One region of the Streptomyces nanhaiensis genome, then DNA from elsewhere that is predicted to be linked to it. Evidence: riboswitches for the same ligand, from Rfam matches in the RefSeq annotation. Region 1 holds a riboswitch; each other region holds the start of a gene.

What was found. Region 1 has a riboswitch for cyclic di-AMP ahead of ACLIYP_RS24230 (M23 family metallopeptidase). Riboswitches for the same ligand answer to the same signal wherever they lie in the genome.
Region 2: it holds a riboswitch for cyclic di-AMP, as region 1 does, so the genes downstream of both, ACLIYP_RS07630 (transglycosylase family protein) here and ACLIYP_RS24230 (M23 family metallopeptidase) in region 1, are expected to answer to the same signal.
Region 3: it holds a riboswitch for cyclic di-AMP, as region 1 does, so the genes downstream of both, ACLIYP_RS18155 (transglycosylase family protein) here and ACLIYP_RS24230 (M23 family metallopeptidase) in region 1, are expected to answer to the same signal.
Region 4: it holds a riboswitch for cyclic di-AMP, as region 1 does, so the genes downstream of both, ACLIYP_RS14925 (transglycosylase family protein) here and ACLIYP_RS24230 (M23 family metallopeptidase) in region 1, are expected to answer to the same signal.

Annotation. Positions count from the first base shown of each region.
Region 1 covers NZ_JBKJFM010000141.1:77-7,349, forward strand. The annotation lists partial or broken gene ACLIYP_RS24220 (amino acid permease) at 1-368, shown strand, start outside; gene ACLIYP_RS24225 (PP2C family protein-serine/threonine phosphatase) at 458-1,684, shown strand; cyclic di-AMP (ydaO/yuaA leader) riboswitch at 1,911-2,089, shown strand; gene ACLIYP_RS24230 (M23 family metallopeptidase) at 2,101-3,177, shown strand; gene ACLIYP_RS24235 (antibiotic biosynthesis monooxygenase) at 3,355-4,122, opposite strand; gene ACLIYP_RS24240 (hypothetical protein) at 4,312-5,067, shown strand; gene ACLIYP_RS24245 (glutathione peroxidase) at 5,084-5,572, opposite strand; gene ACLIYP_RS24250 (DUF397 domain-containing protein) at 5,582-5,803, opposite strand; partial or broken gene ACLIYP_RS24255 (Scr1 family TA system antitoxin-like transcriptional regulator) at 5,803-5,982, opposite strand; partial or broken gene ACLIYP_RS24260 (ATP-binding protein) at 6,016-6,135, shown strand; gene ACLIYP_RS24265 (hypothetical protein) at 6,157-6,498, shown strand; gene ACLIYP_RS24270 (DUF3427 domain-containing protein) at 6,511-7,273, opposite strand, start outside.
Region 2 covers NZ_JBKJFM010000018.1:33,555-40,827, forward strand. The annotation lists gene ACLIYP_RS07620 (NADPH:quinone oxidoreductase family protein) at 1-324, shown strand, start outside; gene ACLIYP_RS07625 (NADP-dependent isocitrate dehydrogenase) at 530-2,749, opposite strand; gene ACLIYP_RS07630 (transglycosylase family protein) at 2,909-3,997, opposite strand; cyclic di-AMP (ydaO/yuaA leader) riboswitch at 4,004-4,177, opposite strand; gene ACLIYP_RS07635 (zinc-dependent alcohol dehydrogenase) at 4,903-6,201, opposite strand; gene ACLIYP_RS07640 (erythromycin esterase family protein) at 6,419-7,273, shown strand, end outside.
Region 3 covers NZ_JBKJFM010000081.1:2,145-9,417, reverse strand. The annotation lists gene ACLIYP_RS18175 (Ppx/GppA phosphatase family protein) at 1-780, opposite strand, end outside; gene ACLIYP_RS18170 (DUF501 domain-containing protein) at 855-1,421, opposite strand; gene ACLIYP_RS18165 (FtsB family cell division protein) at 1,504-2,022, opposite strand; gene eno (phosphopyruvate hydratase) at 2,209-3,498, opposite strand; gene ACLIYP_RS18155 (transglycosylase family protein) at 3,762-4,487, opposite strand; cyclic di-AMP (ydaO/yuaA leader) riboswitch at 4,494-4,664, opposite strand; gene ACLIYP_RS18150 (transglycosylase family protein) at 4,900-5,856, opposite strand; gene ACLIYP_RS18145 (cytochrome P450 family protein) at 6,052-7,269, opposite strand.
Region 4 covers NZ_JBKJFM010000058.1:8,810-16,082, reverse strand. The annotation lists gene ACLIYP_RS14940 (5-(carboxyamino)imidazole ribonucleotide synthase) at 1-386, shown strand, start outside; gene purE (5-(carboxyamino)imidazole ribonucleotide mutase) at 383-934, shown strand; gene ACLIYP_RS14930 (dipeptidase) at 936-2,132, shown strand; cyclic di-AMP (ydaO/yuaA leader) riboswitch at 2,452-2,629, shown strand; gene ACLIYP_RS14925 (transglycosylase family protein) at 2,634-3,914, shown strand; gene ACLIYP_RS14920 (VOC family protein) at 4,066-4,446, opposite strand; gene ACLIYP_RS14915 (UDP-glucose dehydrogenase family protein) at 4,767-6,107, opposite strand; gene ACLIYP_RS14910 (acyl-CoA dehydrogenase) at 6,298-7,273, shown strand, end outside.

The sequences.
Region 1 (7,273 bases):
TGGCCCGCGACCGGCACCTGCCGTCCGCGCTGGCCGCCGTGCGTCCGCGCTCCGGCGTGCCGCACCGCGCCGAGCTCGCCGTCGGCGCGGTGGTGGCCGTGGTGGCCGCCACGGCGGATCTGCGCGGCGCGATCGGCTTCTCCTCCTTCGGTGTCCTGGCCTACTACGCCATCGCCAACGCCTCCGCCTGGACCCTGGGCCCCGGCGAGGGGCGCCCGCCGCGGATCGTGCCGGCGGTGGGGCTGGCCGGGTGCGTGGTGCTGGCCTTCGCCCTGCCGCTCGCCTCGGTGCTCCTGGGCGCGGCGGTGCTGGCGGCCGGCGCCGCCTCGTACGGGGTGCGCCGCGCGGTCGCCGCCCGCCGGGCGTAGGCTCCCGGGGCCCGGCGCCCCGGGCCCGCCGTCGTCCGGCCGGACCTGATCGACTCGCCGGGACGCCGGACATCGGGAAGATTGGAGGGGTGCACGGCGACGGGCGGCAGGAGACGGGCGGGAGCAGGATCCGTGCCCGCGCCGTCCCTGTCATCGGCCGCCCGCCCTGGATGCTGCCCCTGCTGCTGATCCTGCTGGGGCTGGTGATCAATCTGCTGACCCCCGCCGACGTGTTCCTGAGCGCTCCGCTCGCCGCGTCGTCCCTGGTCGCCGCGGCCCTGTGGACGTTCCGCGGCACGGCTCTCACCGCGGCCGTCTCGATGACCGTGGTGACCGGCCTGCTGACGCGTGGGGACCTGCCCCTGGCGGAGATCCTGGTACGGCTGGCCACCAACGCCACCGTCAGTGTGCTGGCACTCGTCCTCAGCCGCGTCCTGCAGCACAGCGAGGTCAGTGTGGCCTCGGCCCACCGGGTCGCCGAGGCCGTCCAGCTCGCGGTGCTGCCCGTGCCGCCCGGCCGGGTCGGAGACCTGAGAATCGCCGTCCGCTACGAGGCCGCGCAGGCGCACGCCCGCATCGGCGGCGACCTGTACGGCGTGCAGCGGACGCCGTACGGGCTGCGGCTGCTGGTGGCCGACGTGCGCGGCAAGGGTACGGACGCCGTCGGCACGGCCACCGTCGTGCTCGGCGCCTTCCGGGAGGCGGCCGAGACCGAGGAGGACCTGGCGGCGGTCGCCGACCGCGTCGAGCACGCCCTGAACCGGGAGGCCGCGCAGCGCGAGACGGGAACGGGCCGCTCGGAGGAGTTCGCCACGGCCGTGCTCGCAGAGGTCCCGGCCGGGCAACCGGGGAGCCTGCGGATCGTCAACCGGGGCCATCCCCCGCCGGTGCTGCTGACCGGGGAGGGAGAGGTGCGGCTGCTGGAGCCGGACACGGGGGCGTACGCGCTGCCGCTGGGACTGGGTGACCTGGCGGGCGCCTCCGTGAGCGGGCGGACCGGACCGGTCCCCTTCCCGCCCGGCTCCCTGCTGCTGCTCCACACCGACGGCCTGACGGAGGCGCGGAACGCGGCGGACGTCTTCTACGACCTGGCGGAGGGGCTGCGCGGCCGGCGCTTCGCCGGGCCGGCGCCCCTGCTCGACCACCTCCTCGCGGACGTCGACGCGCACACTCGCGGGCACCGGTCCGACGACATGGCGCTGCTGGCGGTCATGCGCGACCCGGAGTCCCGGGAGCCCTCGGGGTCCTCGGAGCCCTCGGAGCCCTCGGAGCCCCCGGGGTTCCCGGAGCCTCCGGCCTCCGGTGACCTTCCGTAGCCGACGTACGCCCCTCCGCATAACATCTGAGGCAACGTCAGGCGGTGTGGCGTGCGTCTCACGCGCCGGTCCGGCGGTCGACTCGCCCGAATTGGCCCGCCAATGCCCCGATAGTCCTCCGTCAAGAAAGCCCCATGTCCGAAGAGGGGACTTGGAATCCGGAGCGCACCTCTATTAACGTTCGATAACGCAGCGCGGTCGTCACTGTCGCCGAAGAGGGCGGCACCGTGCGCCGTCGCCGAATCCCGTACGCGCGGCCCCGCCAACAGCGAGGACGCGCCCAGGGAACCGGGGAACCACCAATTGGGGTGAATCGGATTGATGCGGCATGCCCGTATGGATCCGTAGGAGACCTTCCTGCTCCGAACCCGTCAGCTAACCCGGTAGGCGAGAAGGAAGGAAAGGAGAGCGCCCCAGTGGCGTCCAGCAGCCCGGCCCCCGAGGTCTCGTACGACCCGCACACCGCCGCTTTCACCCCTTTCGGCCCGGAAGGCGACGGCGACCGGCCGGTGTGGAACCCGACCGAGGAGTCCGTCCGCCCGGTCCGCGGCCGGCACCGCGTCGCCAAGCAGCGCAACGGCATGGCCCGCAGCGGAGCGGTCCTCGGCGTCGGCATGATCGCCGCCGTCGGCGCGGGCGGCATAGCCACCGCCAAGGACAAGTCCCCGGTCGCCATCTCCCTGCCGGACGTGGACCTCGGCGCCGTGGCGGAGGGCATCCCCGTCGTCGGTGGCATGGTCTCCGGCGGTGACGACGGCGGCCCCGCCCCGCAGGGGGAGGCCACCAGCCCCTTCGGCGGCACCGTAACCCAGGCCGGCCTGGACACCTCCGACGCCACCACGACCGTCGTGACGGCGGACGCCGGCGAGGTGCTGCGGGCACGCATCCTCCAGCAGGCCGACCAGCAGCAGACCGGCGCCGCCCAGGCCGCGCTCGAGAAGGCCGCCGAGCAGGCCGCGGACGAGGCGGCCGACGAGGCCGCCGAGCAGGCCGCCGAAGAGGCGGAGAAGGCCGCCGCGGAGGAGGCCGAGCGCAAGCGCAAGGCCGCCGAGGAGGCGGCGCGCAAGGCCGAGGCCGAGCGCCTGGCCAAGCTCGCGGCCAGCTACACCCTCCCCCTCACCTCGTACCAGATCACCTCCACCTACGGCCAGTCCGGCTCGATGTGGGCCAACAACCACACCGGCCTGGACTTCGCGGCCCCCACCGGCACCCCGGTCAAGGCGGTGCACAGCGGCGAGATCGTCGAGGCGGGCTGGGCGGGCTCCTACGGCTACCGCATCATCCTCAGGCTCGACGACGGCACCGAGATCTGGTACTGCCACCTGTCCTCCATGACCGTCACCACCGGCAAGGTGACCACCGGCGACGTCATCGGCCGCGTCGGCTCCACCGGCAACTCCACCGGCGCGCACCTCCACCTGGAGGTCCGTCCCGGCGGCGGCGACCCGATCGACCCGCTGACCTGGCTGCGGAGCAAGGGCCAGTCCATCTGACGGCGGTCCGGCCGGCGGCCCGCGGGCCACGCACCCGCGTCCCCGCACGCCGGTTTCCACGCCCCGGCGGCCCTGGTGGCTCATCCCCCCCGACACCAGGGCCGCCGGTCCTCTCCCACCCGCGTGCGCCCGCAGTGCCCAAGGTGCCCAAGCTGCCCAAGGTGCCCACCGGGCCTGTCACGCCCGCCGTGCCGCCGCGGCCCGCTCCGCCGGCTGCCCGGGGCGCTCGGTGGAGAACAGCAGCCGGTAGCGCGCCACGTCGTTGCTCACCATCCCGGGGAAGTTCCGCACCCGCTCCCACAGCGGAGACGGCGAGCCGATGCCCCTGCCCGGCGCCTCCAGCGCGTCGATGTGCGCCTGCTCGCTCTCCCACTCCGCGTAGTTGACCACGCGTGTGCCGTCCGTGCTCAGGTGGAAGTGGGCCGAGATGCCGCCGGGCGGCAGGCCACCGCCGGCGCCGTCCTCCTCGATCGCGGCGGCCACGGTGTCCACCCACGCCCGCTGCCGCGCCTCGTCCGGCCCCTCGAACCCGACTTCCACGACCACCACGCACCCCGGCTCGGGCCGCCTCCCGCCCCGCTCCCGTCCGTTCCGCTCCCGCGGCAGGCTTCGGTAGAGCCGGGTGCGCGTCAGCCGCAGCCGCTCGATCCCCGGCACCGCGTCGTCGATCTCGTCGTTGCGCTCCTGCCGGTGGGTGCGCACGTACTCCTCGTACGCCTCCTCACCCGTCCACTGGGAGTAGTGCAGCAGCGTCCGGCCGTCGGTCCCCGCGTAGACGCTGTACGACAGCATGTCCGGCGTCGGCCACTCCCGCTTCCCCCAGGCGGCGGCGACGGCGTCCGCGGCGGCCCGCTGCCGCTCGGGCGTGCCGACGTCCCAGACGCTGATGAGGACGGCTCCGGCCTCGGGGCGGGCGGGGTCGGGATGTACGGGTGTCACGGACATGGGTGTGCCTCCTCGTCGGTCGCATGGCGTGCCCTCATGCCACGGAACCACCTTCACAGTTGAAGTCGCCTTGAAGTCAAGGAGGCTCGGGCCGGTCTCCCCGGTTCGGAGCGGCCCGCCCTCCCCACCGGCACCCGGACGGCCGTTAGCCTCGGCTCCGACCGGTACGGCGGGAGGCGGAGGCTGACCATGGGGGCGAGGGCGAGGGCGAGGGCGAGGGCGAGGGCGAACGGCGCGGCCGGCACGAACGGCGCGGCGACGGGGGAGGGCTCCTCCCCGCGGTTCACCAGGACGGTCTGGTGGTTCGTGTTCCACACGGCGTGCGCCACTGCCGCGGTGGCCCTGGCCTACCTCGCCCCGGCCGCGCCGCTGAGCCGGTGGCTGAGGGGCCCGGCCACACTGACCGCCTGCCTCCTGATCCCGCTGGCGGCCCTGCTGGTGCCCGTACTCGAACCGCGCTCCGTCCCGTGGAACCGGCGCAAGGCCGCCTGGCAGCTCGCCTTCCCCGTCCTCACCGGGGTCGTGCTGGGCGTCACCGCCGGGCAGGCCGGGCACGACGACGGCCTGCGGGAGCGGGGGCGGTGGACGCAGGCCGTGGTCGTGGAGAAGAGGAGCGGGAAGACCGACCGGTGCGTCCTGCGCGACCTCTCCGGCAGGGAGGTCTCCCCCGACCTGACGCAGGGCAGCGGCTGCGAAAGGCACGTGGCGGAGGGCGACGTCCTGCGCGTACTCCACGACCCCGAGGGCGCGGCCGAGCCCGCCACGGACGAGGACACCCCCTCGTACGACGGTGTCCTGGTGGGGGCCGCACTGGCGCATGTGGCGCTGGGCACCTGGGGCAGCGCGCGCATGCCGCGCCTGAACCCGGGGAGCCGGACGAACCCGGTGAACCCCGCGCGCCCCGGGCACGGCGGCCGGTCCGCGCGGACCGGCCGCCGGCCGTGAACGGCCCACTGCCGGATCAGGCGGGCAGCCGCTCCTCGATCGCGGCGACGACCTCGTCCGCCTCCGGCTCGGTGCGCGGGCGGAACCGGGCGGCGGGGGTGCCGTCCGCCGCGATGAGGAACTTCTCGAAGTTCCACTGCACGTCCCCGGCCTGCCCCTCGGCGTCGGCCAGCTTCGTCAGCTCGGCGTAGAGCGGGTGCCTGCCGTCCCCGTTGACGTCGATCTTCTCCAGCATCGGGAAGGTGACGCCGTAGGTGGCCGAGCAGAACGTCCCGATCTCCTCGGCGGTGCCGGGCTCCTGGCCCATGAACTGGTTGCACGGCACGCCGACCACGGTGAACCCGCGGTCGGCGTACTTCTTCTGCAGCCGCTCCAGGCCCTCGTACTGCGGGGTCAGCCCGCACTTGGACGCGACGTTGACGATCAGCAGCACCTTGCCCCGGTGCTCGCCGAGGGTGGTGGGCTCGCCGGTCAGGGTGCGCAGGGGGATGTCGTAGAGGCTCATGCGCCCTGTCTAGCAGAGTTCGCGTCCGCGCCCGCCGTGAGCCTTGACACCCTCCAGGAACGTTTCCCACGCCCCCGCCGGAAACCTCAGCACGGGCCCGCCCGCCCCCTTGCTGTCCCGCACCGCCACGCTCCCCGGCCCGTACGCCGCCTCCACGCACTCGGTCGCTCCCGCGCCACTGTACGAGGACTTGAACCACTCGGTCCAGCCGTCTGTGGACTGCCGTCGCATCAAAGCTCCTCGCAGGCTCGCTCGATGATGGCCGCCGACGCCGAGACGTCCAGCGCCTGCGCTCGCAGGTATTCGAACGCCAACCCATAGCGCTCCAGTTCCTCCGGCTTCTCCATGAACAGGCCACCGCCGAGGATGTCCACATAGACCACGTCCAGCGCGGGTGTGGGACCGCCCAGCTCTGCGTCAGCGAACTGGTCGCGAACGTCATCCTGCACGTCGGCGAGGGCGCGTCGATCACACTGCGCTTCTCGGCTCGCGGGCGGCGTCTCCGCATCGAGTTGGCCGACCCTGACCCCCGCCGGATCCCCGTCCTTCTCTCCAGCCCGGACGACGCGGAGTCGGGACGAGGCGTGGCGCTGCTCGATGCGGTGGCCGCCGACTGGGGTGTAGTCCTCCATGCGGACGGCAAGGTCACGTGGTGCGAGTTGGACATCGCCCCCGGCGCCCCGGAGCACCTGCCCGGAAATCCGCGCCCCGTTGGAGCGGACGTGCTCCTCAACCTCTACGGCCGCACGGAGCCGACGTCCGGCCGTCTGACCGGCGTTGTCACCGAAGACGCGGCCGTACGGCTGATCGCCGACGTCCTCCACTGGCTGAGCGCCCACGGCCACGACCCGGACACAGCACTCGACCACGCACAGACGCGCTTCGAGGCGATGGCGACGCCGGCGGACGCCGGCCTGTGGAACTGACGGCCTCGGCGGTCACGCACCGCTCGCGACGGCCGTGTGCGTCCACACGTCCGCCGGAAGCGGGTGAGCGAGCCGCCACACGACGCCCATCGGACGGCTGCCCTTGTGGGACACGTACTCGGCCGGGCCCAGCAGCATCCAGGGTCCGGGGCCGCCCATGTCCGTCGTCTTGAAGCGCCGGGCGAAGAGCAGGACGTGGGTGCCGAGCTCCCGGTGGTGCCGGTAGCGCCGCCCGGTGGGGGAGGCCTCGGAGGTGGTGCTCTGGGACTCCCAGTGGAACAGCTCCTGGCTCAGGGCGTAGTCCTTGTACCGCGTCTGCGGGGAGAAGTCCTTCTCGTCCTTCTCCAGCGTCACGAGCAGGGCGTCGGTGCGCAGGTTCTCGCACCAGCGCACCCCCTCGCGGAAGTTGACCGGCCTGAGGCCGTCCAGATCCGCCTGGCCCAGGGCGGTCAGGATCTCCTCGCGGTTGTAGAAGGCGTGGACTGTCAGGGGGACGGAGGCGTGCGGGCCGTCGAGCGGAATCGGGTAGTGCCCGGTGTGCTCCAGGTTGTACCCCAGGAGTTGGCGCACCTCGTCGCGGAACGCGGTCTGCCCGCGCAGGGACTCCAACCCCTCCCCGTAGTCGTCGAAGCCCCCACCGCCCGGCCACAGGGAGAAGAACAGCATCCGGGCGTACGCCTGCTCCCTCGGGGCCAGCGACGCGTAGTGCGGGGCGCCGTCGGTGAGGAGGCGGGTGTAGGCGGTCACCCGCTCGGGGTCGTCCACGTGCAGGAAG
Region 2 (7,273 bases), on a different contig from region 1:
TTCACCGACTCGCTGCGCAGCCTCGCCCCGGAGGGGCGCCTGCTGGTGGTCGGCTTCACGGGCGGCGAGATCCCCACCGTGAAGGTCAACCGGCTGCTGCTGAACAACATCGAGGTCGTCGGGGTGGGCTGGGGCGCCTTCTGGCTGCCCCGGCCGGAGTACCTGCGCGAGCAGTGGGAGGAGATCCTGCCCCATCTGGAGAGCGGTGCGCTCGACCCGCTGGTCGGCTCCGTCCACCCCCTTGAGAGGGCCGCGGACGCGCTGCGCGAGCTCGACGGGCGCGGCGCGGCGGGCAAGGTCGTCCTGCGGGTACGGGAGGACTGAGCGCACGGGCGGAGTGAGCGCACGGGCGGAGTGAGCGCACGGGCGGAGTGAGCGCACGGGCGGGCCGGGCGTACCGGCGGCGCCCGCCGGGCTCACGCCCCCGGGAGACAGGGAAGGCCGCCCCGGCCGGACGAGGGGTCCGGCCGGGGCGGCGGCGTCACGGGAAGGGCGCGGGTGCGGAGGGACGGCCCCCGCGCCCGCCGCGTCAGGCCAGGCTCGCCAGGGCCCGGTTGAAGGTCTCCGACGGGCGCATCACGGCCGAGGCCTTGTCGTCGTCGGGCCGGTAGTAGCCGCCGATGTCGGCCGGGGAGCCCTGGACGGCGACCAGCTCGCCGACGATCGTCTGCTCCTGCTCGGTCAGCTCCTGCGCCAGCGGGCCGAAGGCCTGCGCGAGCTCGGCGTCGTCGGTCTGCCTCGCCAGCTCCTGCGCCCAGTACAGCGCCAGGTAGAAGTGGCTGCCGCGGTTGTCGATGCCGCCGATGCGGCGGGTGGGAGACTTGTCCTCGTTGAGGAAGGTGGCCGTGGCCCGGTCGAGGGTGTCGGCCAGCACCTGGGCCTTGGCGTTGCCCGTGGTCTGCGCGAGGTGCTCGAAGCTGACCGCCAGGGCCAGGAACTCGCCCAGGCTGTCCCAGCGCAGGTAGTTCTCCTTGACCAGCTGCTGGACGTGCTTGGGCGCGGAGCCGCCGGCGCCGGTCTCGAACAGGCCGCCGCCGTTCATCAGCGGGACGACGGAGAGCATCTTGGCGCTCGTGCCCAGCTCGAGGATCGGGAACAGGTCGGTGAGGTAGTCGCGCAGCACGTTGCCGGTGACCGAGATGGTGTCCTCGCCGCGGCGGATGCGCTCCAGGGAGAACTTCGTGGCCTCCACCGGCGCCATGATCTCGATCCGCAGACCCTCGGTGTCGTGCTCGGCCAGGTAGGTGCGGACCTTCTCGATCAGCATGGCGTCGTGGGCGCGGGTCTCGTCCAGCCAGAACACCGCCGGGGCGCCGGTGGCGCGGGCGCGGGTGACGGCCAGCTTGACCCAGTCCCTGATCGGGGCGTCCTTGGTCTGGCACATGCGGAAGATGTCGCCGGCGCCGACCGTCTGCTCCAGCACGACGTTGCCGTCGCCGTCGGTCACCCGGACGGTGCCGGTGGCGGGGATCTCGAAGGTCTTGTCGTGGCTGCCGTACTCCTCGGCCTTCTGCGCCATCAGGCCGACGTTGGGCACCGAGCCCATGGTGGCCGGGTCGAAGGCGCCGTTGGCGCGGCAGTCGTCGATGACGGCCTGGTAGACGCCGGAGTAGGAGCTGTCGGGCAGGACCGCGAGGGTGTCGTGCTCCCGGCCGTCGGGGCCCCACATGTGGCCGGAGGTGCGGATCATGGCCGGCATGGAGGCGTCGACGATGACGTCGCTGGGGACGTGCAGGTTGGTGATGCCGCGGTCGGAGTCGACCATGGCCAGCTCGGGGCCCTCGGCCAGCTCGGCCTCGAAGGACTCCTTGATCTTCGCGCCCTCGGGCAGCGACTCCAGGCCCTTGAGGATGCCGCCGAGGCCGTCGTTCGGAGTGAGGCCGGCGGCGGCGAGGGTCTGGCCGTACTCGGCGAAGGTCTTCGGGAAGAAGGCGCGCACCACGTGACCGAAGACGATCGGGTCGGAGACCTTCATCATGGTGGCCTTCAGGTGGACCGAGAACAGCACGCCCTCGGCCTTGGCGCGGGCTACCTGCTCCTTGAGGAACTCGCGCAGCGCGGCCACCCGCATGACGGCCGCGTCCACGACCTCGCCGGCGAGCACGGGTACGGACTCGCGCAGCACGGTGGTGGAGCCGTCGTCGCCCACCAGCTCGATGCGGAGGGCGCCGTCCTCGGCGAGGACCGCGGACTTCTCGGTGGAGCGGAAGTCGTCCACGCCCATGGTCGCGACGTTCGTCCTGGACTCGGGGGTCCAGGCGCCCATGCGGTGCGGGTGGGTCTTGGCGTAGTTCTTCACCGAGGCGGGGGCGCGGCGGTCGGAGTTGCCCTCGCGCAGCACCGGGTTGACGGCGCTTCCCTTGACCTTGTCGTAGCGGGCGCGGATCTCCCGCTCCTCGTCGGTCTTGGGGTCGTCGGGGTAGTCCGGCAGCGCGTAGCCCTTCTCCTGGAGCTCGGCGACGGCGGCCTTGAGCTGCGGGATGGAGGCCGAGATGTTCGGCAGCTTGATGATGTTGGCCTGGGGGGTCTTGGCCAGCTCGCCGAGCTCGGTGAGCGCGTCACCGATGCGCTGCTCCTCCTTGAGGTACTCGGGGAAGACCGCGATGATCCGCCCCGCCAGGGAGATGTCGCGGCTCTCCACGGCGACACCCGCCTTGGCGGCGTAGGCCCTGACCACCGGCAGGAACGAGTACGTCGCCAGGGCCGGGGCCTCGTCGGTCTGTGTGTAGATGATGGTCGAGTCAGTCACCGGGTGCTCCGCTCCACGTCTGCAACATTGCTCGACATCAAGATATCCCGTGGAGGGCCTCCCCCCGAAAGGGCCCCGCCCCTTGTGGCGGCGCGTTCGCGCCGCCACAAGGGGCGGGGATGCGGGGGCGGGGCCGCCGGGCCCGCGGGCCCGGCCGTCTCAGTAGGGCCCGTTGACGTTGTCGATCGAGCCGTAGCGGTCGGCCGCGTAGTTGCAGGCCGCGACGATGTTGGCGACCGGGTCGTACTGGCTGTTGGCCGTGCCCGGGACGTGGTAGGCGTCGAAGGTCGGCTTGATGACCTGGAGCAGGCCGATCGAGGGGGTGCCGCGCTGGGCGTTGATGTCCCAGTTGTTGATCGCGTTCGGGTTGCCGCCGGACTCGCGGATGATGTTGCGGTGGATGCCCTCGTAGGTGCCGGGGATGCCGTTGGCACGCATGATGTCCAGGGCCTCGCGGATCCAGCCGTCGAGGTTGTTCGCGTAGGCCTTCGGCGAGGCCTGGGGCACGGTCTTCTTGGCGGCCGGGCGGGTCTGTGTCCGGTCCGCGCGCTCCGGGGCGCGCTCCTGTCCGCCAGCGGAGGAACGGGCGGACAGGGCCAGTTCCTGGCCGGGGAAGATCAGGTGCGGGTTGCCGCCGACGATCTCGCGGTTGGCGTCGTAGACGGCCTGCCAGCCGCCCTCGACACCGTGGCTGGTGGCGATCGAGTGGAGGGTGTCGCCGGAGGCGACGGTGTGGGAGCCGGCGGTGGACCCGCGCTCTCCCCGGGGCTTCGCCGCGGACTTCGCCCCGGTCTCCGTCCCGGCTCTCACCTTGGACTCACCGCGCGTCTGGGTGGCGGTGCCGCCGGCCGGGGCGCCGGAGTCCCGGCCGAGCCCGGCCGCGGGTCCGCAGGTGGGCCAGGCTCCCGGCCCCTGGAGGGCGAGCAGCTTCTCGCCGGCGGCGATCTGCTCCTCCTTGGTGGCCAGGTCGGCGCGCGGCGCGTACTCGGTGCCGCCGGCGGCCTCCCAGCTGGACTGGGAGAACTGCAGTCCGCCGAAGTAGCCGTTGCCGGTGTTGATGGACCAGTTGCCGCCGGCCTCGCACTCGGCGACCTTCTCCCACACCTCGGTGGAGGCAGCGTTCGCGCTGCCGGCGGCGACCAGCGGCGCGGCGATGCCCGCGCCGCCGGCGGTGAGCGCGAGGGAGACGCGCGAGAACTGACGGGATATCAGGGGTGTGCGGGGGCGGCGGTGACGACCACGGGACATGGGTGTGCTTCCTCTCCCACGCCTGCGGGGTTAGCTGTCGGATTCGGGCTGGAGTTGCCCGGCCGTTCCCTTCGCGTCAGGGGCTTCGGGAATCGGCTTCACCCCAAGCCGGGCCGCCGAAGGCGCGGCACGGCGCGTATGTGGTTTCCCCGCTCCTGCCGTGGTCGGCTGCTGCCTCTCCCCGGCCGGGCGGCAGGACTCGGCGTCCCGGCGGTGGAGCCCCCACCATGGGCGGCGAAGGCCAGGCCACATAAACACAGGGAATTCACGGAAGACAAGGCGCCGGAAATCCGACGGCCCCTCACTTTGTCACCGATCCGACAAACATGGCCGCCGTGCGTGTCCGGCAACCGGCCGGAAACCGGGGCGCGGAGGGCGGCACACCCGTCAAAACGCTTTCCGGCCAGGAATTTCGGCCGCCGGCAATTAAGGATCTCAGCGGCGGGCACACGAGGAGCACGAAGGTGTGATTCCCGGCACACCTCCCGAACGACCAGTCCTTTATGGGGCGTTGTTCACGACAGGAGCCATTGGCGAACATGGCTGCCATAAGTTCCCCACCGGGGTTTTTCGCCTCAATGGCCAATTGGACATCTCATAGGCGTTTTGCCGGTTTTCCGGTGTGCCCGCGAGACGGGGCGGACAGCGGAAGCGGCCCCTCGCACGCCTTCACGCGAGGGGCCGCTTCCGCTGCGCGGTCCGGCTGCGGCCCGACGGCGGCCCGGTTCAGGCCGCCGTCCGGGGGCTCGGCGCCCGGTCGGTGGCGCCCGGTCCCGGACTCGGCGGGCCCGCCGGAGCGGCCGGAGGCGTTCCCCCTCGCTCGGCGCGGGCCGTCCGCGGGCGCCCGGCGCGGTGGGGGCCGCCGGTCTCGCGGACCCGCTTCCCCGCGTACGCTGCCGCGGCGCTCACCTTCCCCCCGTCCGCCCGGTCCCCGCGGTGGTGGCCGCTCCGGTACCGGCCGCCTCACCGAGGCCGGGGGCGACCGAGCCGTGGCCGTCCACGCCGAGGGCCACCTTCGTCCAGCCCGACTCCCGGCGGTCGAACGTCCGGTACGCCTCGACGGCGTCGGGGACCTCGGCCCAGCGGGTCAGCAGCGGGGTGGGGTCCAGTTCGCCGGAGGCGACCATGGACACCAGGCGGGGCAGGTAGCGGCGGTGGTTGCAGTTGCCCATCCGCAGGGTGAGGTTCTTCATGAACGCCTCGCCGAACGGATAGTGCTCCACCTGCGGCGGATAGACCCCGATGGTTCCGACGGTGCCGGCCTTGGCCGCCATCCGCACCGCCCAGCGGGCCGCCAGCGACGGCGCGTCGCCGGGGACCCAGGTGTCGCCGTCGGGCCGCTGCTCGGGGGCGACCTCGTCGCGCTCGCGGTCGAAATCCTGCGCCTGCCCGGCCAGGGCCTCGGCGGCCGGGCCGCGGGCGGGACGCTCGGCGTCGACGCCGACCGCGTCGACCACCCGGTCCACACCGATGCCGCCGGTCAGGTCCAGGACCGCCTCGACGGGTTCCTCGGCGTTGAAGTCGACCGTCTCGGCGTGCTGGTCGCGGGCCAGGTCCAGGCGGTCGGCAACGCCGTCCACCACGATGATCCGCCCGGCGCCCTGCAGCCGGGCGCAGGCGATCGCGGACTGGCCCACGGGGCCGGCGCCGAGGATCGCGACCGTGTCGCCGGAGCCGATCTCGGCCAGCCGCGCGCCGAACCACGCCGTGGGGTAGATGTCGGACAGCAGGATCGCCTGGGCGTCGTCGACGGTGTCCGGCAGCGGCACCAGCCCGACGTGGGCGTACGGGATCCGGGCGTACTCCGCCTGCAGCCCGTCCAGGCCGCCGGCGGCCTCGGGACCGCCGAAGAACACCGTGCCCGCCCGGCGCCCGCCGGGGTTGGCGTTGTCGCACTGGGCGTAGTAGCCGACCCGGCAGTAGCTGCACGTCCCGCAGGCGACCGTGGAGGGCACCACCACCCGGTCGCCCGGGCGGAAGTTCCGCACGCCCGCTCCGACCTCCTCCACGATTCCGACGGCCTCGTGGCCCAGGATCCGCCCCTCCTTCATGCCCGGCATCGTGCCGCGCACGAAGTGCAGGTCGGTCCCGCAGATCGCCGACGAGGTGATCCGCACGATCGCGTCGTACGGTTCGTGGATCTTCGGTTCCGGTACGTCCTCCACCCGGATGTCACCCACGCCGTGCCATACGACGGCCTTCATCAGCACTCACCCTTCCCTTCACGGGCCGGTCGCGTTCATCCGAACGGGTCGCGGGTGCCCGGGGCCCGCCGCCGGAAACCGCGGGCCCCGGGCCCCGGGCCCCCGGCCCGGGAGGGGTGTTACGCCGCCCGCCCCGGGGTACCGCGGACCGGGCACCGGCAGCCGGGCGGGCCGGGGCCCGCCCGCAGGCACCCGCGCGACCAGGGAGAGCACGGCGATGGCAGTCACCGGGGGTTCGGCCGACGGCACGGCGGCGCGAGAGGGCCGGGAGGCACAGGAGATGCGGAAGGTGCGGGAGATACGCGGCGAAGCCCTGCCGCTGACCGGCCCGCACTCCCTCGATCCCCTGCTGGAGCGGATCGGCGACGCCCGCTACGTGGCCGTCGGCGAGGCATCCCACGGCACCGCGGAGTTCTACCGGTGGCGGGCGGAGCTGACCCGCCGGCTGATCGCGGAGAAGGGCTTCTCGCTGGTGGCCGTGGAGGGCGACTGGCCCGACTGCCAGTCCCTGCACCACTGCGTCACCGGCGCCCCCGGCACCCCGGAGGACCCCGGGGAGGTGCTGGACGGCTTCGGGCGCTGGCCGCGGTGGATGTGGGCCAACACCGAGGTGCTGGAGTTCGCCCGGTGGCTGCGCGGGTACAACCTCGCCCTGCCCGCCGGGGAGCGCGTCGGCTTCTTCGGACTCGACGTCTACAGCCTGTGGGAGTCGCTGCACGCCGTGCTGGACCACGTGCGCGAACACGACCCCGACCAGGTGGAGCAGGCCCTCGCCGCCTGCCGCTGCTTCGAGCCGTACGCCCGGGATCCGCAGTCGTACGCGCTGGCCACCCAGGTGGTGCCCGCCGGGTGCCGGGCGGAGGTGGTCTCCCTGCTGACCGGACTGCGGGAGCGGGCCGGCCGGAGGCAGGCGTCCGGCGCCGACGGCGGCCGGACGGCGGAGTTCACCGTCCGGCAGAACGCCGAGATCCTGGCGGGCGCGGAGCGCTACTACCGGGCGATGGTGCGCGGCGGCCCGGAGTCGTGGAACATCCGCGACCACCACATGGCCGACACCCTCGACCGGCTCGCG
Region 3 (7,273 bases), on a different contig from region 1:
GCGCTCGTCGTGGGTGGCGGCCAGCAGGCGCGCGGTGACCTCCGCGACCTCCTCCGCGCCGATCCGGGAGTGGTGGATGGCCGACGGGTCGTACTCGGACAGTCCCAGCGCGACGGCGGCGACGGTGGTGACCGAGCCGGCCAGTCCCACCAGCGTCCGCGCACCGGCCAGCGGGACGGTCTCCTCCACCAGGTCCAGGGCGGCCTCGGCGTCCGCCCTCATCGCGGCGATCTGCGCCTTCGAGGGAGGGTCGGTGATCGTGCCGTCGCGCAGCAGATGGCGCTCGGTCAGCCGGACGCAGCCGACGTCCACGCTGCGGGCGGCCCGTACCCCGTCCTCGCCGACCACGAACTCCGTGGAGCCGCCGCCGATGTCCACCACCAGGTACGGCCCCGGCAGGTGCTCGGTGCCCGCCAGCTCCCTGGTGGCGCCGGTGAAGGAGAACGCGGCCTCCTGGTCACCGGTGATCACCTCGGGCTCGACACCCAGGATGTCCACGACGCCGCGCACGAAGTCGTCCCGGTTCTCGGCGTCGCGCGAGGCGGAGGTGGCGATGAAGCGGGTGCGCCCGGGGGTGACGCCGTGTGAGCGGATCACCTCGGCGTACTGGCGGCAGGCCGCGAAGGTGCGCTCCAGGGCATCGGGGGCCAGCCGCCCGGTGCGGTCCACGCCCTGGCCGAGGCGGACGATGGTCATCCGGCGGTCGAGGTCGGTCAGTTCGCCGGTGGCCGGGTCGATGTCGGCGACGAGCAGGCGGATGGAGTTCGTGCCGCAGTCGATGGCCGCGACCCTGACCGCCGTGCCGGCCGTCGTGCCGGCCGTCGTGCCGTTCGTCGTGTTGTTCTCCGTCCCCGTCACCGCGCGTCCTCCCCGGCGTTCCCGGCGTTCCCGGTGTCCCCGCCGTCCTCGGCCGCGCTCACGCACGGCCCCTTGCGCCACCACTCCGGGAGCATGGCGATCGCCTCGTCGCCCAGCGGGTTGACGCCCGGGCCCGCGACCAGCGAGTGGGCGACCAGGACGTGCAGGCACTTGACGCGGTCGGGCATCCCGCCCGCGCTGGGAAAGCCCTCCAGCACCTCGATGGCGTCGCGGCGCGCGATGTAGTCCTCGTGCGCCCGGCGGTACGCGGCGGCCAGCTCCGGGTCGGTGCGCAGCCGCTCCGTCATCTCCTTCATCACGCCCTCGGCCTCCAGGGTGCCGATCGCGGAGGCCGCGCGCGGGCAGGTGAGGTAGTACGTGGTCGGGAAGGGCGTGCCGTCCTCCAGCCGCGGCGCGGTCTCCACCACGTCGGGCCGCCCGCAGGGGCAGCGGTGCGCGATGGCGCGCAGACCGCGCGGCGGGCGGCCGAGCTGCTGCTGGAATGCCTCGACGTCGGCTTCGGTCGGCGCGGTGGGCTCGGTACGGGGCGGGGGCGTTTCCATGTGGCCAGGATGCCTCAGGGGTGTCGGGGCCGGGCGCGGGGGCCCGGCGGGGCGGTCGGGGTCCGGGCCGGTTCCGGACCGCTCAGGGGCGCTGCCCGGCGGCGCCGGAGGCGTCCGCCGCGTCCACTCCGTCCCACAGGTGCCGGTACCAGGCCTGTTCGGCGGGACCGGACTCCGCGGTGCGGCGGGAGCGGGAGGCGCCCTCGCCGGTACGGCCGGACGTACCGCGCGGGAGGACGTAGCCGGTCTCGCCGGGGCGCACGTAGAGCAGGTGCTCGCGGATCATCCGCTCCACGTAGGCCGGGTCCTTCCAGCGGGCCTTCAGATCGCGCTTCTCCTCGACCCGGCCGCGCAGTTCCTCGACCAGGCGCCGCTGCTCCTCGATCTCCGCACGCTGCGAGACGTACTGCCGCATGGGGTAGGCCAGGGCGACCACGAGCGAGCACAGGACCAGGACGAGCAGTGCGGCACGGCCGGTCAGCCGGCTGCGGCGCGGGGCGCGCATCCGGCGGTTCTGGGCGCGGTAGACGCGCTCGGCCGCCTGTGTGCCCAGTGCCCTGAGCCTGGTCGCGGTGGAGAACCTGTCCCGTTCCGCGGCCACCTCGCCTCCCCTGCTGCCCTGTCGTCGCCGTGCCGTCGCGGTGCGCCGCCGTGTACCGCCGCGATGCCGCCGTGTACCGCCGCGATGCCGCCGCGTCCCCGCCACCGTACGGGACGGCGGCGGGGACGCGGTGACGGCGGGGCCGCTTCCCGCGGCCGTGCTCAGCGCTCCGCGGAGCGGCTGCGTTTACCGGTCCGCGGAGCGGAACCGCGGGAACGCCGAGCGTCCGGCGTACACCGCGGCGTCGTCGAGGATCTCCTCGATGCGCAGCAGCTGGTTGTACTTGGCGACGCGCTCGGAGCGGGCCGGGGCGCCGGTCTTGATCTGGCCGCAGTTGGTGGCGACGGCCAGGTCGGCGATGGTGACGTCCTCGGTCTCGCCGGAGCGGTGGGACATCATGCACTTGAAGCCGTTGCGCTGGGCCAGCTCGACGGCGTCCAGCGTCTCGGTCAGGGAGCCGATCTGGTTGACCTTGACCAGCAGGGCGTTGGCGGCGCCCTCCTCGATGCCGCGGGCCAGGCGCTCGGGGTTGGTGACGAACAGGTCGTCACCGACGAGCTGGACCTTGTCGCCCAGGCGCTCGGTGATGGTCTTCCAGCCGTCCCAGTCGTCCTCGAACAGCGGGTCCTCGATGGAGACCAGCGGGTACGCCTCGACCAGCTCGGCGTAGTAGTCGGTCATCTGGGCGGCGGTGCGCTCCTGGCCCTCGAAGACGTAGCGGCCGTCCTTGTGGAACTCGGAGGCGGCGACGTCCAGGGCGAGGGCGATGTCCTGGCCGGGGGTGTAGCCGGCCTGCCCGATCGCCTCCAGGATGAGGTCGAGCGCCTCGCGGTTGGAGCCGAGGTTCGGGGCGAAGCCGCCCTCGTCGCCCAGACCGGTGGAGAGCTCGCGCTCCTTCAGCACCTTCTTGAGGGTGTGGTAGACCTCGGTGCCCCAGCGCAGGGCCTCGGAGAAGGACTCGGCGCCGATCGGCGCGATCATGAACTCCTGGATGTCCACGTTGGAGTCGGCGTGCGATCCGCCGTTGAGGATGTTCATCATCGGCACCGGCAGCAGGTGCGCGTTCGGCCCGCCGAGGTAGCGGAACAGCGGCAGGTCGGACGCCTCGGAGGCGGCGTGGGCGACGGCCAGCGAGACGCCGAGGATGGCGTTGGCGCCGAGGGAGGACTTGTCCGGGGTGGCGTCCAGGTCGAACATCGCCTGGTCGATCAGGCGCTGCTCGGTGGCGTCGTATCCGACCAGCTCCGGGCCGATCTGCTCGATGACGGCGAGGACGGCCTTCTCGACGCCCTTGCCGCCGTAGCGGCTCTTGTCTCCGTCACGCAGCTCAAGGGCCTCGAAGGCGCCCGTGGAGGCGCCGGACGGAACGGCTGCACGACCGGTGCTGCCGTCGTCGAGGCCGACCTCGACCTCGACCGTGGGGTTGCCTCGCGAGTCGAGGATCTCGCGGGCCACTACGACGTCGATGGACGGCACGAGGGTCTCCTTCGTGTGTGTCGGGCGTGTGTGTCGGGTCTCAGTGCCCTGAGCCTATCCGGCCCGCGCACGCCACCTCGCCGACAGCCCGTGCCATACGGCGGAACGGAGGGTGAAATCGCAGCTCAGCGCGGGTGAGAGCATTTTGTTTCCAAATTGAATAAACCCGGTGCGGCGCGCCCTCCGCCGGGGGAGGTGACACACCGCACCGGGCTGGCGCCGCCGGGTGACGGGAGCGGCGCCGGGGCGGGCACAGCAGGGGATCAGACCCGGAGCTGCTGGCCGGGGAAGATCAGGTTGGGGTCGTCGCCGATGACGTCGGCGTTGTCCTGGTGGATCCGCTGCCAGGTGGTGCCGTGGGCGGCGGCGATGGCGCGCAGCGTGTCGCCGGACTTGACCGTGTAGCCGGACTCGGCGCCGTCCCGGTGGTCGTCCGCCCGCTCGGAGGCGCCCCGCGGCAGCGACCCGGACTGCTTCTGGGACTGCTCCTGCGACTGGCTCCGGTACTGGTTCCGCGGCTGAGGCTGCGAGCGGTCGCGCGACTCGGAGTACGTCCGCCCGGCGCCGGGGCCGACGGAGCGGCCGCCGCCCGGGTCCACCTCGGCCGCGGGCCCGTCGGCGGTGAGGCCGCCCTTCTCGGCGCAGGCCCAGGCGCGCGGCCCCTGCATGGCCAGCAGCCGCTCGGCCACGGCGATCTGCTGCTCCCTGGTGGCCAGATCGGCGCGCGGCGCGTACCGGGTGCCGCCGGCGGCCTCCCAGCTGGACTGGGAGAACTGCAGACCGCCGTAGTAGCCGTTGCCGGTGTTGATGGACCAGTCGCCGCCGGACTCGCACTGGGCCACCCGCTCCCAGGTGTCGACGGAGGCGGCCGAGGCGCCCGGCGCGCCCGCCACCGGAACGGCGATGGCGGCGCCCGCGGCGCCCGTCAGCGCGGCCGCGCGGACGGCTCTGGCGGTGCGGCTGTCGTGCCCCTTGCCGGTGAACAGCATGGACGTCCCTTGTCTCACCGACGCCTGCGAGGTGAGCTGTCGGGTTCGGGCAGTGAGCAAGCCCGGCCGTCCGGGGCGCGGAGCCCCGGGCGACTTCACCCCAAGCCGCCTCGGACCGTGCGGTCCTGGGCGGCGCCTACCTGGTTCCCCCGCTCCTGCCATCGGCGCTGACGCGACGACTGCCCACCGGCCGCCGGCAGGATTCGGCGCTGCGGTCGGTGGCACTCGCGGTGCGAGCGACACGACGGTAAGCACACCGGGGCATACGTCTCAAAGCATGTCAGAAACCCGCGGTTCACCCTTTCTGACGCCCGCACGGATGGAACCCGCAGGTCAGGTGAGGAGCGTTAGGCCGGACAGGAACGACACGCCGCAGTCGCCCGGGAGGGTCATCCCGCAGGGCCGTCCGCGCTCATCCGAGAGTGAGCTCCTGTCCCGGCAGGATCAGGTCCGGATCCTCGCCCACGACGTCCTTGTTGCTCTCGTACAGCCCGCTCCAGCCGCCCGGCACGCCGTGCTCCTGGGCGATCGTCACGAGCGAGTCCCCGGGGCGCACGAGGTAGCCCTCGTCCGTCCCGCGGGTGCCCAGACCGCTCACGGTGCCCGCCAGCGCGGGGCGCTCGGCGCGGGCGGAGCGGTCGGCGGCCTCCCCGGACCGCTCGTCGCCGGCGGCCTCCCGGCCCTCCGGCGCCCGGCTCTCCGCCCCGCGTTCCAGCTCCAGTTCGCGCGGGTCGCGCTCGCCGCGGTGCTTTCCGGTGCCCTCTCCCGCCTCGGCGCGGGCGCCGTCCTTCGCACCGCCGTCCTTCGCGCCCTCGTCCTCGGCGCCGTCCCGTGCAGTGCCGTCCTCCGCGGCGCCGCCCTTCGGGGCCTTCCGCTCGTCCCCGGCGCCGCCCTTCGCGCCGCCGGACCCGTCCTCGTCCTCGCCGGCGGCCGGGGACTCCTCCTCCGCGTCGCCGCCCGGCAGGACGCCGTCCAGGAGGCCCCCGCCGCTCCCGCCGTCCCGCGCGTCCTCCTCCGGCAGGAGGTTGCCCGGGTCGATGGCCGGGGCCTCGCCGGTGGTGTCGTGGCGCAGCCCGGCATTGACGCCGCAGGAGGGCCAGGCCTCCGGCCCCTGGTCGGCGAGGATCTTCTCGGCCACCGCGACCTGCTGGCTGCGGCTGGCGAGGTCGGGGCGCTCGGCGTACGACGTGCCGCCGTACTGCTCCCAGATCTCCTGGGTGAGCTGGAGGCCTCCGTAGTAGCCGTTGCCGGTGTCGGCGCTCCACAGGCCGCCGCTCTCGCACTGCGCGACCCGGTCCCAGGTGTCGAGGTCTGCCGCCTGCGCGCCCGCCGCCCCGAGCAGGGGGATGGCGAATCCCGCGCCGGTCACTCCTGCCGTGACGAAGATGGCGGGAGCCTGGCGGGGGCGGCGGTGTCTACCGTTCCCGGAAAGCATGTGTGGAGCCTCTCGTGCGTGGACAGATGACAAGGTCGAGCGGTTGACGGCTGAACGTAGCGTCACCGGGCCGATCATCACAAGTCAGTGTCTCGCAGATCACGCACTGATCACGCACATGACTGTGCGTCACCCGCGCACCGGGTCGAACTCCACCGGCAGTTCGCGCAGTCCGCGCATGATGAGGCCGCCCCGCCAGCGCAAATCGGCAGGTTCCGCCGCGAGCCGCAGGTCGGGGAGGCGTCCCAGCAGGGCCGTGAGGGCGATCCGCCCCTCCAGCCGCGCCAGCGGCGCCCCCAGGCAGTAGTGGATGCCGTGTCCGTATCCGAGGTGAGGATTGTCACCGCGCGTGAGGTCCAGGGTGTCCGGGTCGGCGAACCGCGACGGGTCGCGGTCGGCGGCGGCCAGCACCACCAGCACCGGATCGCCGGTGGCGATCCGCTGTCCGCCGATCTCCATCGGCTCGGTGGCGAACCGCCAGGTCGCCAGCTCCACCGGCCCGTCGTAGCGCAGCAGTTCCTCCACCGCCGTCTGCAGCAGTGCGGTGTCGCCCGCCGCCGACGCCTCCTGGAACAGCCGCCGCTGCCCCGGGTGGCGCAGCAGCGCGTAGGTGCCGTTGCCGATGAGGTTGACGGTGGTCTCGAAACCGGCGAACAGCAGGATGAACGCCATCGCCGCGGCCTCGTTCTCCGTCAGGTGCTCGCCGTGGTCGCTCGCCCGGATCAGGCCGGAGATCAGGTCCTCGCCCAGGTCGCCGCGCTTGCGGTGGATCAGGTCGGCCAGGTACGCGCGCATCCGCTTCACCGCCCGGCCCACCCCGCCGCGCGGGCCGCCGCCGTGACGCAGCATCATGCCCGCCCAGTCGCGGAAGTCGTCCTGGTCCTCGGCCGGGACGCCGAGCATGTCGCAGATGGCGTGGATCGGCAGCGGGAACGCGAACTCGTGGATGAGGTCGGCGCTGCCGCGCGCCGCGAAGCCGTCGATGAGCCGGTCGGCCAGCTCCCGTACGCGCGGCTCGAAGGCCGCCACCCGGCGCGGGGTGAACGCCTTGGACACCAGCCGCCGCAGCCGGGTGTGGTCCGGCGGGTCGATGTTGAGCAGGTGCGTCATCAGGTTGGCGCTGCGCTCGCCCGGGATCCCCACCTTCCCCTTGCCGTGCGCGGCCTCGCTGTGGTGGACGGGGTTCTTGCTCAGCCGCGGGTCGGCCAGCGTCTCGCGCGCGTCCTCGTACCGCGTCACCAGCCACGCCTCCACCCCGCTGGGCAGCACGGTGCGGTGCACGGGCGCGTGCTCGCGCAGCCAGGCGTACGCGGGGTAGGGGTCGGTGGCGAACTCGTGCGAGAACAGGGCG
Region 4 (7,273 bases), on a different contig from region 1:
TGTTCGAGACCCGCGACGGCCGCGTCCTGGTCAACGAGCTGGCCATGCGTCCGCACAACAGCGGCCACTGGACCCAGGACGGCGCGGTCACCTCCCAGTTCGCCAACCACCTGCGGGCCGTGCTCGACCTGCCGCTGGGCGACCCGCGCCCCCGCGCGCCCTGGACGGTGATGGCCAACGTGCTCGGCGGCGACTACCCCGACATGTACCAGGGCTATCTGCACTGCATGGCCCGCGATCCGCGGCTGAAGATCCACATGTACGGCAAGGACGTGAAGCCCGGCCGCAAGGTCGGCCACGTCAACACCTACGGCGACGACCTGGCGGACGTACGCGAGCGCGCCGCCCACGCCGCCGCCTATCTGCGAGGGACCATCACCGAATGAGCAACGCCCCCAGCCCCGCGTCCGCCCCCGCCGTGGGGATCGTCATGGGATCCGACTCGGACTGGCCCGTCATGGAGGCCGCGGCCGAGGCCCTGGACGAGTTCGAGGTCCCCTACGAGGTCGACGTCGTCTCCGCCCACCGCATGCCGCACGAGATGATCGCCTACGGCGACGAGGCGGCCGGACGCGGGCTGAAGGCGGTCATCGCGGGCGCCGGGGGAGCGGCCCATCTGCCGGGCATGCTCGCCTCCGTCACCCCGCTGCCGGTGATCGGCGTCCCCGTGCCCCTGCGGCACCTGGACGGCATGGACTCCCTGCTGTCCATCGTCCAGATGCCCGCCGGGGTCCCGGTCGCCACGGTCTCGGTCGGCGGCGCGCGCAACGCGGGCCTGCTGGCGGTCCGCATCCTGGCGGCCCACGACGAGGAGCTGCGCGAGCGCATGGAGCGGTTCCAGGCGGAGCTGAAGGACCAGGCGAGGGAGAAGGGCCGGCGGCTGCGGAGCAAGGTCGCCGCGGGCGGCGCCGGCTTCGGCTTCGGGGGCAGGTGAGATGGGTCACTCCGCCGAGCTGCTGGCGCGGGCCAGGGCGCTGCTGGAGGCCCATCCCGTCGCCGACGGCCACAACGACCTGCCGTGGGCGCTGCGCGAGCAGGTGGCGTACGACCTGGACCGGCGCGACATCGCCGGGGACCAGTCGGCCCATCTGCACACCGACATCCCGCGGCTGCGCGCGGGCGGGGTGGGGGCGCAGTTCTGGTCGGTCTACGTGCGCACCGACCTGACCGGCGACGCCGCCGTCAGCGCCTGCCTGGAGCAGATCGACGTGGTGCGGCGGCTGGCCGACCGCCACCCGGCCGACCTCAGGCTCGCCTTCACCGCCGACGACATGGAGGCGGCCCGCGCCGAGGGCCGCATCGCCTCCCTGACGGGCGCCGAGGGCGGCCACTCCATCAACAACTCCCTGGCCACACTGCGTGCCCTGTACCGGCTGGGTGTGCGCTACATGACACTCACCCACAACGACACCATCGACTGGGCGGACTCGGCCACCGACACCCCGCGCCACGACGGCCTGACCCGCTTCGGCGAGGAGGTCGTGCGTGAGATGAACCGGCTGGGGATGCTGGTGGACCTCTCCCATGTGGCGCCCGCCACCATGCGCGACGCCCTGCGGGTGACGACGGCGCCGGTGGTCTTCTCGCACTCCTCGGCCCGCGCGGTGTGCGACCACCCGCGCAACGTCCCCGACGACGTGCTGGAGCGGCTTCCGGTCAACGGCGGTGTGGCGATGGCCACATTCGTGCCGAAGTTCGTGCTGCCCGCCGCCGTCGCCTGGACCGAGGCCGCCGACGAGAACATGCGCGCCCACGGCCTTCACCCCCTGGACGGCAGCGAGAGGGGCCTGGCGGTCCAGCGCGCGTACGAGGAGGCCAACCCGCGCCCGGTGGCCACGGCGGCGACGGTCGCCGACCACCTGGACCACATGCGCGAGGTCGCGGGCATCGACCACATCGGCATCGGCGGCGACTTCGACGGCACGGCCTTCACCCCGTCCGATCTGAGCGATGTGTCCGGATATCCGCATCTGGTGGCCGAGTTGCTGGACCGCCGCTGGTCCGAGGCCGACCTCGCGAAGCTCACCTGGAAGAACGCGGTGCGCGTGCTGCGCGACGCGGAGGCGGTCGCCCGCCACGAGCGGACCAGGCGCGGCCCGTCGATCGCCACCATCGGACAGCTCGACGGATAGCTCCTTGACCTCCTCGTGATTCAACTCACGAGCCGGCCCTCCCCGGTACGTCGCTCTGCGTGCCGGTGGAGGGCCTTCTGCGTCATCGCCCCTGGCAGTGGCGAGAAGTGACAGCGCGTCAGAGGCGGGTTCCGCCACTCTTCGGGAAGTGAACGCAGCGGACGGTGACGATCCGACGATCATCAAAGCCTTCGAAACGGGCGTCCTGTGACCCATCGGCTTGTATCGGCGGAAACGATGTGTCTACCGTTCTGGCCGTGCCGTACGAATGTGCGGCGGCCCGCTGTCGAACGCCGAATCCTGTCAACGGCGGCGGGCTGGACCATCCACACCACCCGATGACAGGAGCGGGGGACCCAAGGTAAGTCGCCGTCCCGGGCTCATACGGGACGGCTTGGGGTGAAGCCATGCCGCGCGCCACGCGCCGCGGCACACATGGCCGGGCAACTCCAGCCCGAACCCGACAGCTCACCTCGCAGGCGTAGGAGAAGGAGCACACCTATGTCCGCACGCGGACGTCACCGTCGTATGCGCAACAGCCGTCTCACCCGCCTGTCGCTCGCCATCTCCGTGGGCGGCGCCGGCATGGCCCTTCCCCTCATGGCCGCCGGCGGAGCCAACGCGGCCTCCGTCGAGACCTGGGACAAGGTCGCCCAGTGCGAGAGCACGGGCAACTGGAGCATCAACACCGGCAACGGTTTCTACGGCGGCCTGCAGTTCACGCAGAGCACCTGGGCCGCCTTCGGCGGTACCCAGTACGCGCCGCGTGCCGACCTCGCCACCAAGGACCAGCAGATCGCCGTCGCCGAGAAGGTGCTGGCGGGACAGGGCCCGGGCGCCTGGCCCGTGTGCTCGGTCAAGGCCGGCCTGACCAAGGGCGGTCCCGCCCCGGCCGTCTCCCCCGACGGCCAGAGCAACCCCACCGAGCAGAAGGAGCAGGCCCCGGCCGCCGCTCCGAAGGCCGAGGCCGAGCCGAAGCAGCAGAAGACCCAGGCCGCGCCGCAGCGCGCGGACCGCGGTGAGCGCGCCCACGGCCACAGCCACAGCCACGACCACGGCGCCGGCGCCGGCACCTCCTACGAGGTCGTCGGCGGCGACACCCTCTCCAAGATCGCCAACGCCCAGGGCGTCCAGGGCGGCTGGGAGCGCATCTACGAGGACAACCGCCAGGTCATCGGCGACAACCCGAACCTGATCTTCCCGGGTCAGGAGCTCACCCTGGGCGGCGCCGCCACCCAGCAGAAGGCCGCGGCCAAGCCCGAGGCCAAGCCCGAGGCCAAGCCGGCCCCGAAGGCCGCCCCCAAGGCCGAGAAGACCGAGAAGGCCGAGGCCGTGCAGCAGTCGGCCGAGCGCGCCGACCGCAGTGACCGCGGTGCGGTCACCGGCTACACCGCTCCGGTGAACGCCGCTCCGTCCGGCTCCTACAAGGCCTCCGGCGCCCGTTGGTCCAACGGCCACACCGGTGAGGACTTCGCCGCCGCCTCCGGCACCCCGGTGAAGGCCGTCACCAGCGGCACCGTGGTCTCCGCCGGCTGGGGCGGGGCCTACGGCAACCAGGTCGTCATCCGTCACAACGACGGCCGGTACAGCCAGTACGGCCACCTGTCCTCGCTGTCGGTCAGCGCCGGCCAGACGGTCAGCGCCGGCCAGCAGATCGGCGCCGTCGGCTCCACCGGCAACAGCACCGGTCCGCACCTGCACTTCGAGATCCGTACCGCCCCCGGTTACGGCTCGGACATCGACCCCCTGGCCTACCTGCGGGCCAACGGCGTCAGCATCTGAGGGACCTGACCCTCACCGGCCCGGTCAACCGAGTCCGGAGCCGGTCGGGAGGCGGGCGGGGCAGGGGTGTGCGAACACCCCCGCCCCGCCCGCCTCTTCCTCGTTCCTCGCCCCGGCGCCCTGCCCCACCGCGCCCCGGCGGCCGGCCGTCTCACTCCACGCAGAGGCAGAAGGGGTGCCCGGCCGGGTCCCGGTAGACGCGGAAGTCGCGCTCGCCCCCGTCGCCCTGGAGGAGTTCGGCCCCCAGATCCAGCGCCTCCCGCTCGGCCGCGTCCAGCTCCTCGCGGGGCACGTAGAAGTCGAGGTGGAACTGCTGCGACCGCTCGGCGCTCGGCCACTGCGGCGGCACGTACCCGCGCGCCTCCTGGAAGGCGAACGTCCGGCCCTTCAGGGAGCCCGAGTCGAACGTCACCTCCACCCACCTGCCCTCGCCCTCGACCTTCCCTCCCAGCATCCGTGCGTAGAAGTCGGCGAGCCTCCCCGGTTCCGGGCAGTCCAGTACGACTACGTCCCGCAGTGTGGTGATGGCCATGGTGCTCTTCCCTCCTGTGCCGTGGATCACTGCTTCTGCTACCCGGTCTGCCGCCTGCTGACGACTTGATCCGGGAGCGCGCACCGCAGTGGCCGACGGCGCCTGGTCTGGTCCCGCCCCGAGGTGTGCGAGGCGCACGACCGCCGCCGGGCGTACCGCGACAGGAGCCCGGCGGGCCGCGGGCGCCGGTCGCCATGGCCGTCTGCGGCGGCCGGGCGAAGGTGCGGAAGTACCACGCACGGCGGTCCTCCGGTGACCGAGCCGCTCCCGGCGGGCCCCGCAGGCCCTGCGGGCGGAAGCCCGCGGGCGGGGAGCGGGCCCTACGCCGTCGGCCGGCCCAGCGCGCGGAAGGACCAGCCCGCCTTGCGCCACAGGACCGGGTCGAGGGTGTTGCGGCCGTCCAGGATGCGCTTGTGCGCCACGGCCTGGCCCAGCGCCTCCGGGTCGAGCTCCCCGAACTCGCGCCACTCCGTCAGATGCAGCACCACGTCCGCCCCGCGCACCGCCTCCGGCACGCTGTCCGCGTAGCCGAGGGTGGGGAAGACCCGCCGGGCGTTCTCCATGCCCTTGGGGTCGTAGACCGTCACCTGCCCGCCCTGCAGGTGGATCTGGCCCGCGACGTTCAGCGCCGGCGAGTCCCGTACGTCGTCGGAGTCCGGCTTGAAGGTCGCCCCCAGCACCGCCACGCGCTGCCCCAGGAACGTGCCGCCGACCGTCTCGCGGGCCAGCTCCACCATGTGGGAGCGGCGGCGCATGTTGATCGAGTCCACCTCGCGCAGGAACGTCAGCGCCTGGTCGGCGCCCAGCTCGCCCGCCCGCGCCATGAACGCGCGGATGTCCTTGGGCAGGCAGCCGCCGCCGAAACCGATCCCGGCGCGCAGGAACTTCCGCCCGATCCGGTCGTCGTACCCGATGGCCTCCGCCAGCTTCACCACGTCGCCGCCGGCCGCCTCGCAGACCTCGGCCATGGCGTTGATGAACGAGATCTTGGTGGCCAGGAAGGAGTTCGCGGCGGTCTTCACCAGCTCCGCCGTCGGGAAGTCGGCGACGACGAACGGCGAGCCCTCGGCCACCGGCTTCGCGTACACCTCGCGCAGCAGCTCCTCCGCGCGCGCCGAGCGCACCCCCACCACGATGCGGTCCGGGCGCAGGGTGTCCTCCACGGCGAAGCCCTCGCGCAGGAACTCCGGGTTCCACGCAAGCTCCGCCGCGTCGCCCGCAGGGGCCAGCTCCGCCAGCCGCCTGGCCAGCCGGTCCGCGCTGCCCACCGGCACCGTGGACTTGCCCACCACCAGGGCGGGCCGCGCCAGGTGCGGGGCCAGGGAGTCCAGCGCGCTGTCCACGTAGGACATGTCGCACGCGTACTCGCCCTGCTTCTGGGGGGTGTTCACACAGACGAAGTGGACGTCCCCGAACGCGCCCACCTCCTCCCAGGAGGTGGTGAAGCGCAGCCGCCCGGTCGAGCCCGCCACCCCGGCGACATGGCGGCGCAGCAGCTCCTCCAGACCGGGCTCGTAGAACGGCACCCGTCCCGCGGACAGCGTCTCGACCTTCTCCGGCACCACGTCCAGGCCCAGCACCTCGAAGCCCAGCTCGGCCATGGCGGCGGCGTGCGTCGCGCCGAGGTAACCGGTGCCGATCACGGTGATTCTGAGGGCCATGGACTGCTCCTGGGACGCGGGCGAGGTGCTGCCCGTGAGCATATCCGGCCGCCGCCGGGGCGGGCGGGGGCCGAGGGGGGAGCCCGCGGGGCCGGTGTCGGCAAACTCATGTATCCGTGGAGACGGCGGACCACTAGAATTGTGTTACTTAACGGTAGTTAGCAGCAGCGCACCCAGGGAGTGAGACACCGTGGCGGGATCGACCGACTTCGACCTCTACCGTCCGTCGGAGGAGCACGACATGCTCCGCGAATCGGTGCGCTCGCTCGCCGAGGCGAAGATCGCGCCCTTCGCGGCCGAGGTGGACGAACAGGGCCGCTTCCCGCAGGAGGCCCTGGACGCGCTGGTCGCCAACGACCTGCACGCCGTCCACGTACCCGAGTCCTACGGCGGTGCGGGCGCCGACGCGCTCGCCACCGTCATCGTGATCGAGGAGGTCGCCCGCGTCTGCGCCTCGTCCTCCCTGATCCCGGCCGTCAACAAGCTCGGCTCCCTCCCGGTGGTCCTGTCCGGCTCCGAGGAGCTCAAGAGCAAGTACCTCGCCCCGCTGGCCAAGGGCGACGCGATGTTCTCCTACTGCCTCTCCGAGCCGGAGGCCGGCTCGGACGCCGCGGGCATGAAGACCCGCGCCGTGCGCGACGGGGACTTCTGGGTGCTCAACGGCGTCAAGCGCTGGATCACCAACGCCGGCGTCAGCGAGTACTACACCGTGATGGCCGTCACCGACCCCGCCAAGCGCTCCAAGGGCATCTCGGCCTTCGTGGTGGAGAAGGGCGACGAGGGCGTCTCCTTCGGCGCCCCGGAGAAGAAGCTCGGTATCAAGGGCTCCCCGACCCGCGAGGTCTACTTCGACAACGTCCGCATCCCCGCCGACCGCATGATCGGCGAGGAGGGCACCGGCTTCGCCACCGCGATGAAGACCCTGGACCACACCCGCATCACCATCGCGGCCCAGGCCCTCGGCATCGCCCAGGGCGCGCTGGACTACGCCAAGGGCTACGTCGCCGAGCGCAAGCAGTTCGGCAAGCCGATCGGCGACTTCCAGGGCGTGCAGTTCATGCTCGCCGACATGGCGATGAAGCTGGAGGCCGCCCGCCAGCTCACCTACGCCGCCGCCGCCCGCTCCGAGCGCGTCACCCTCGGCGCCGACGGCAGGGCGGAGGACC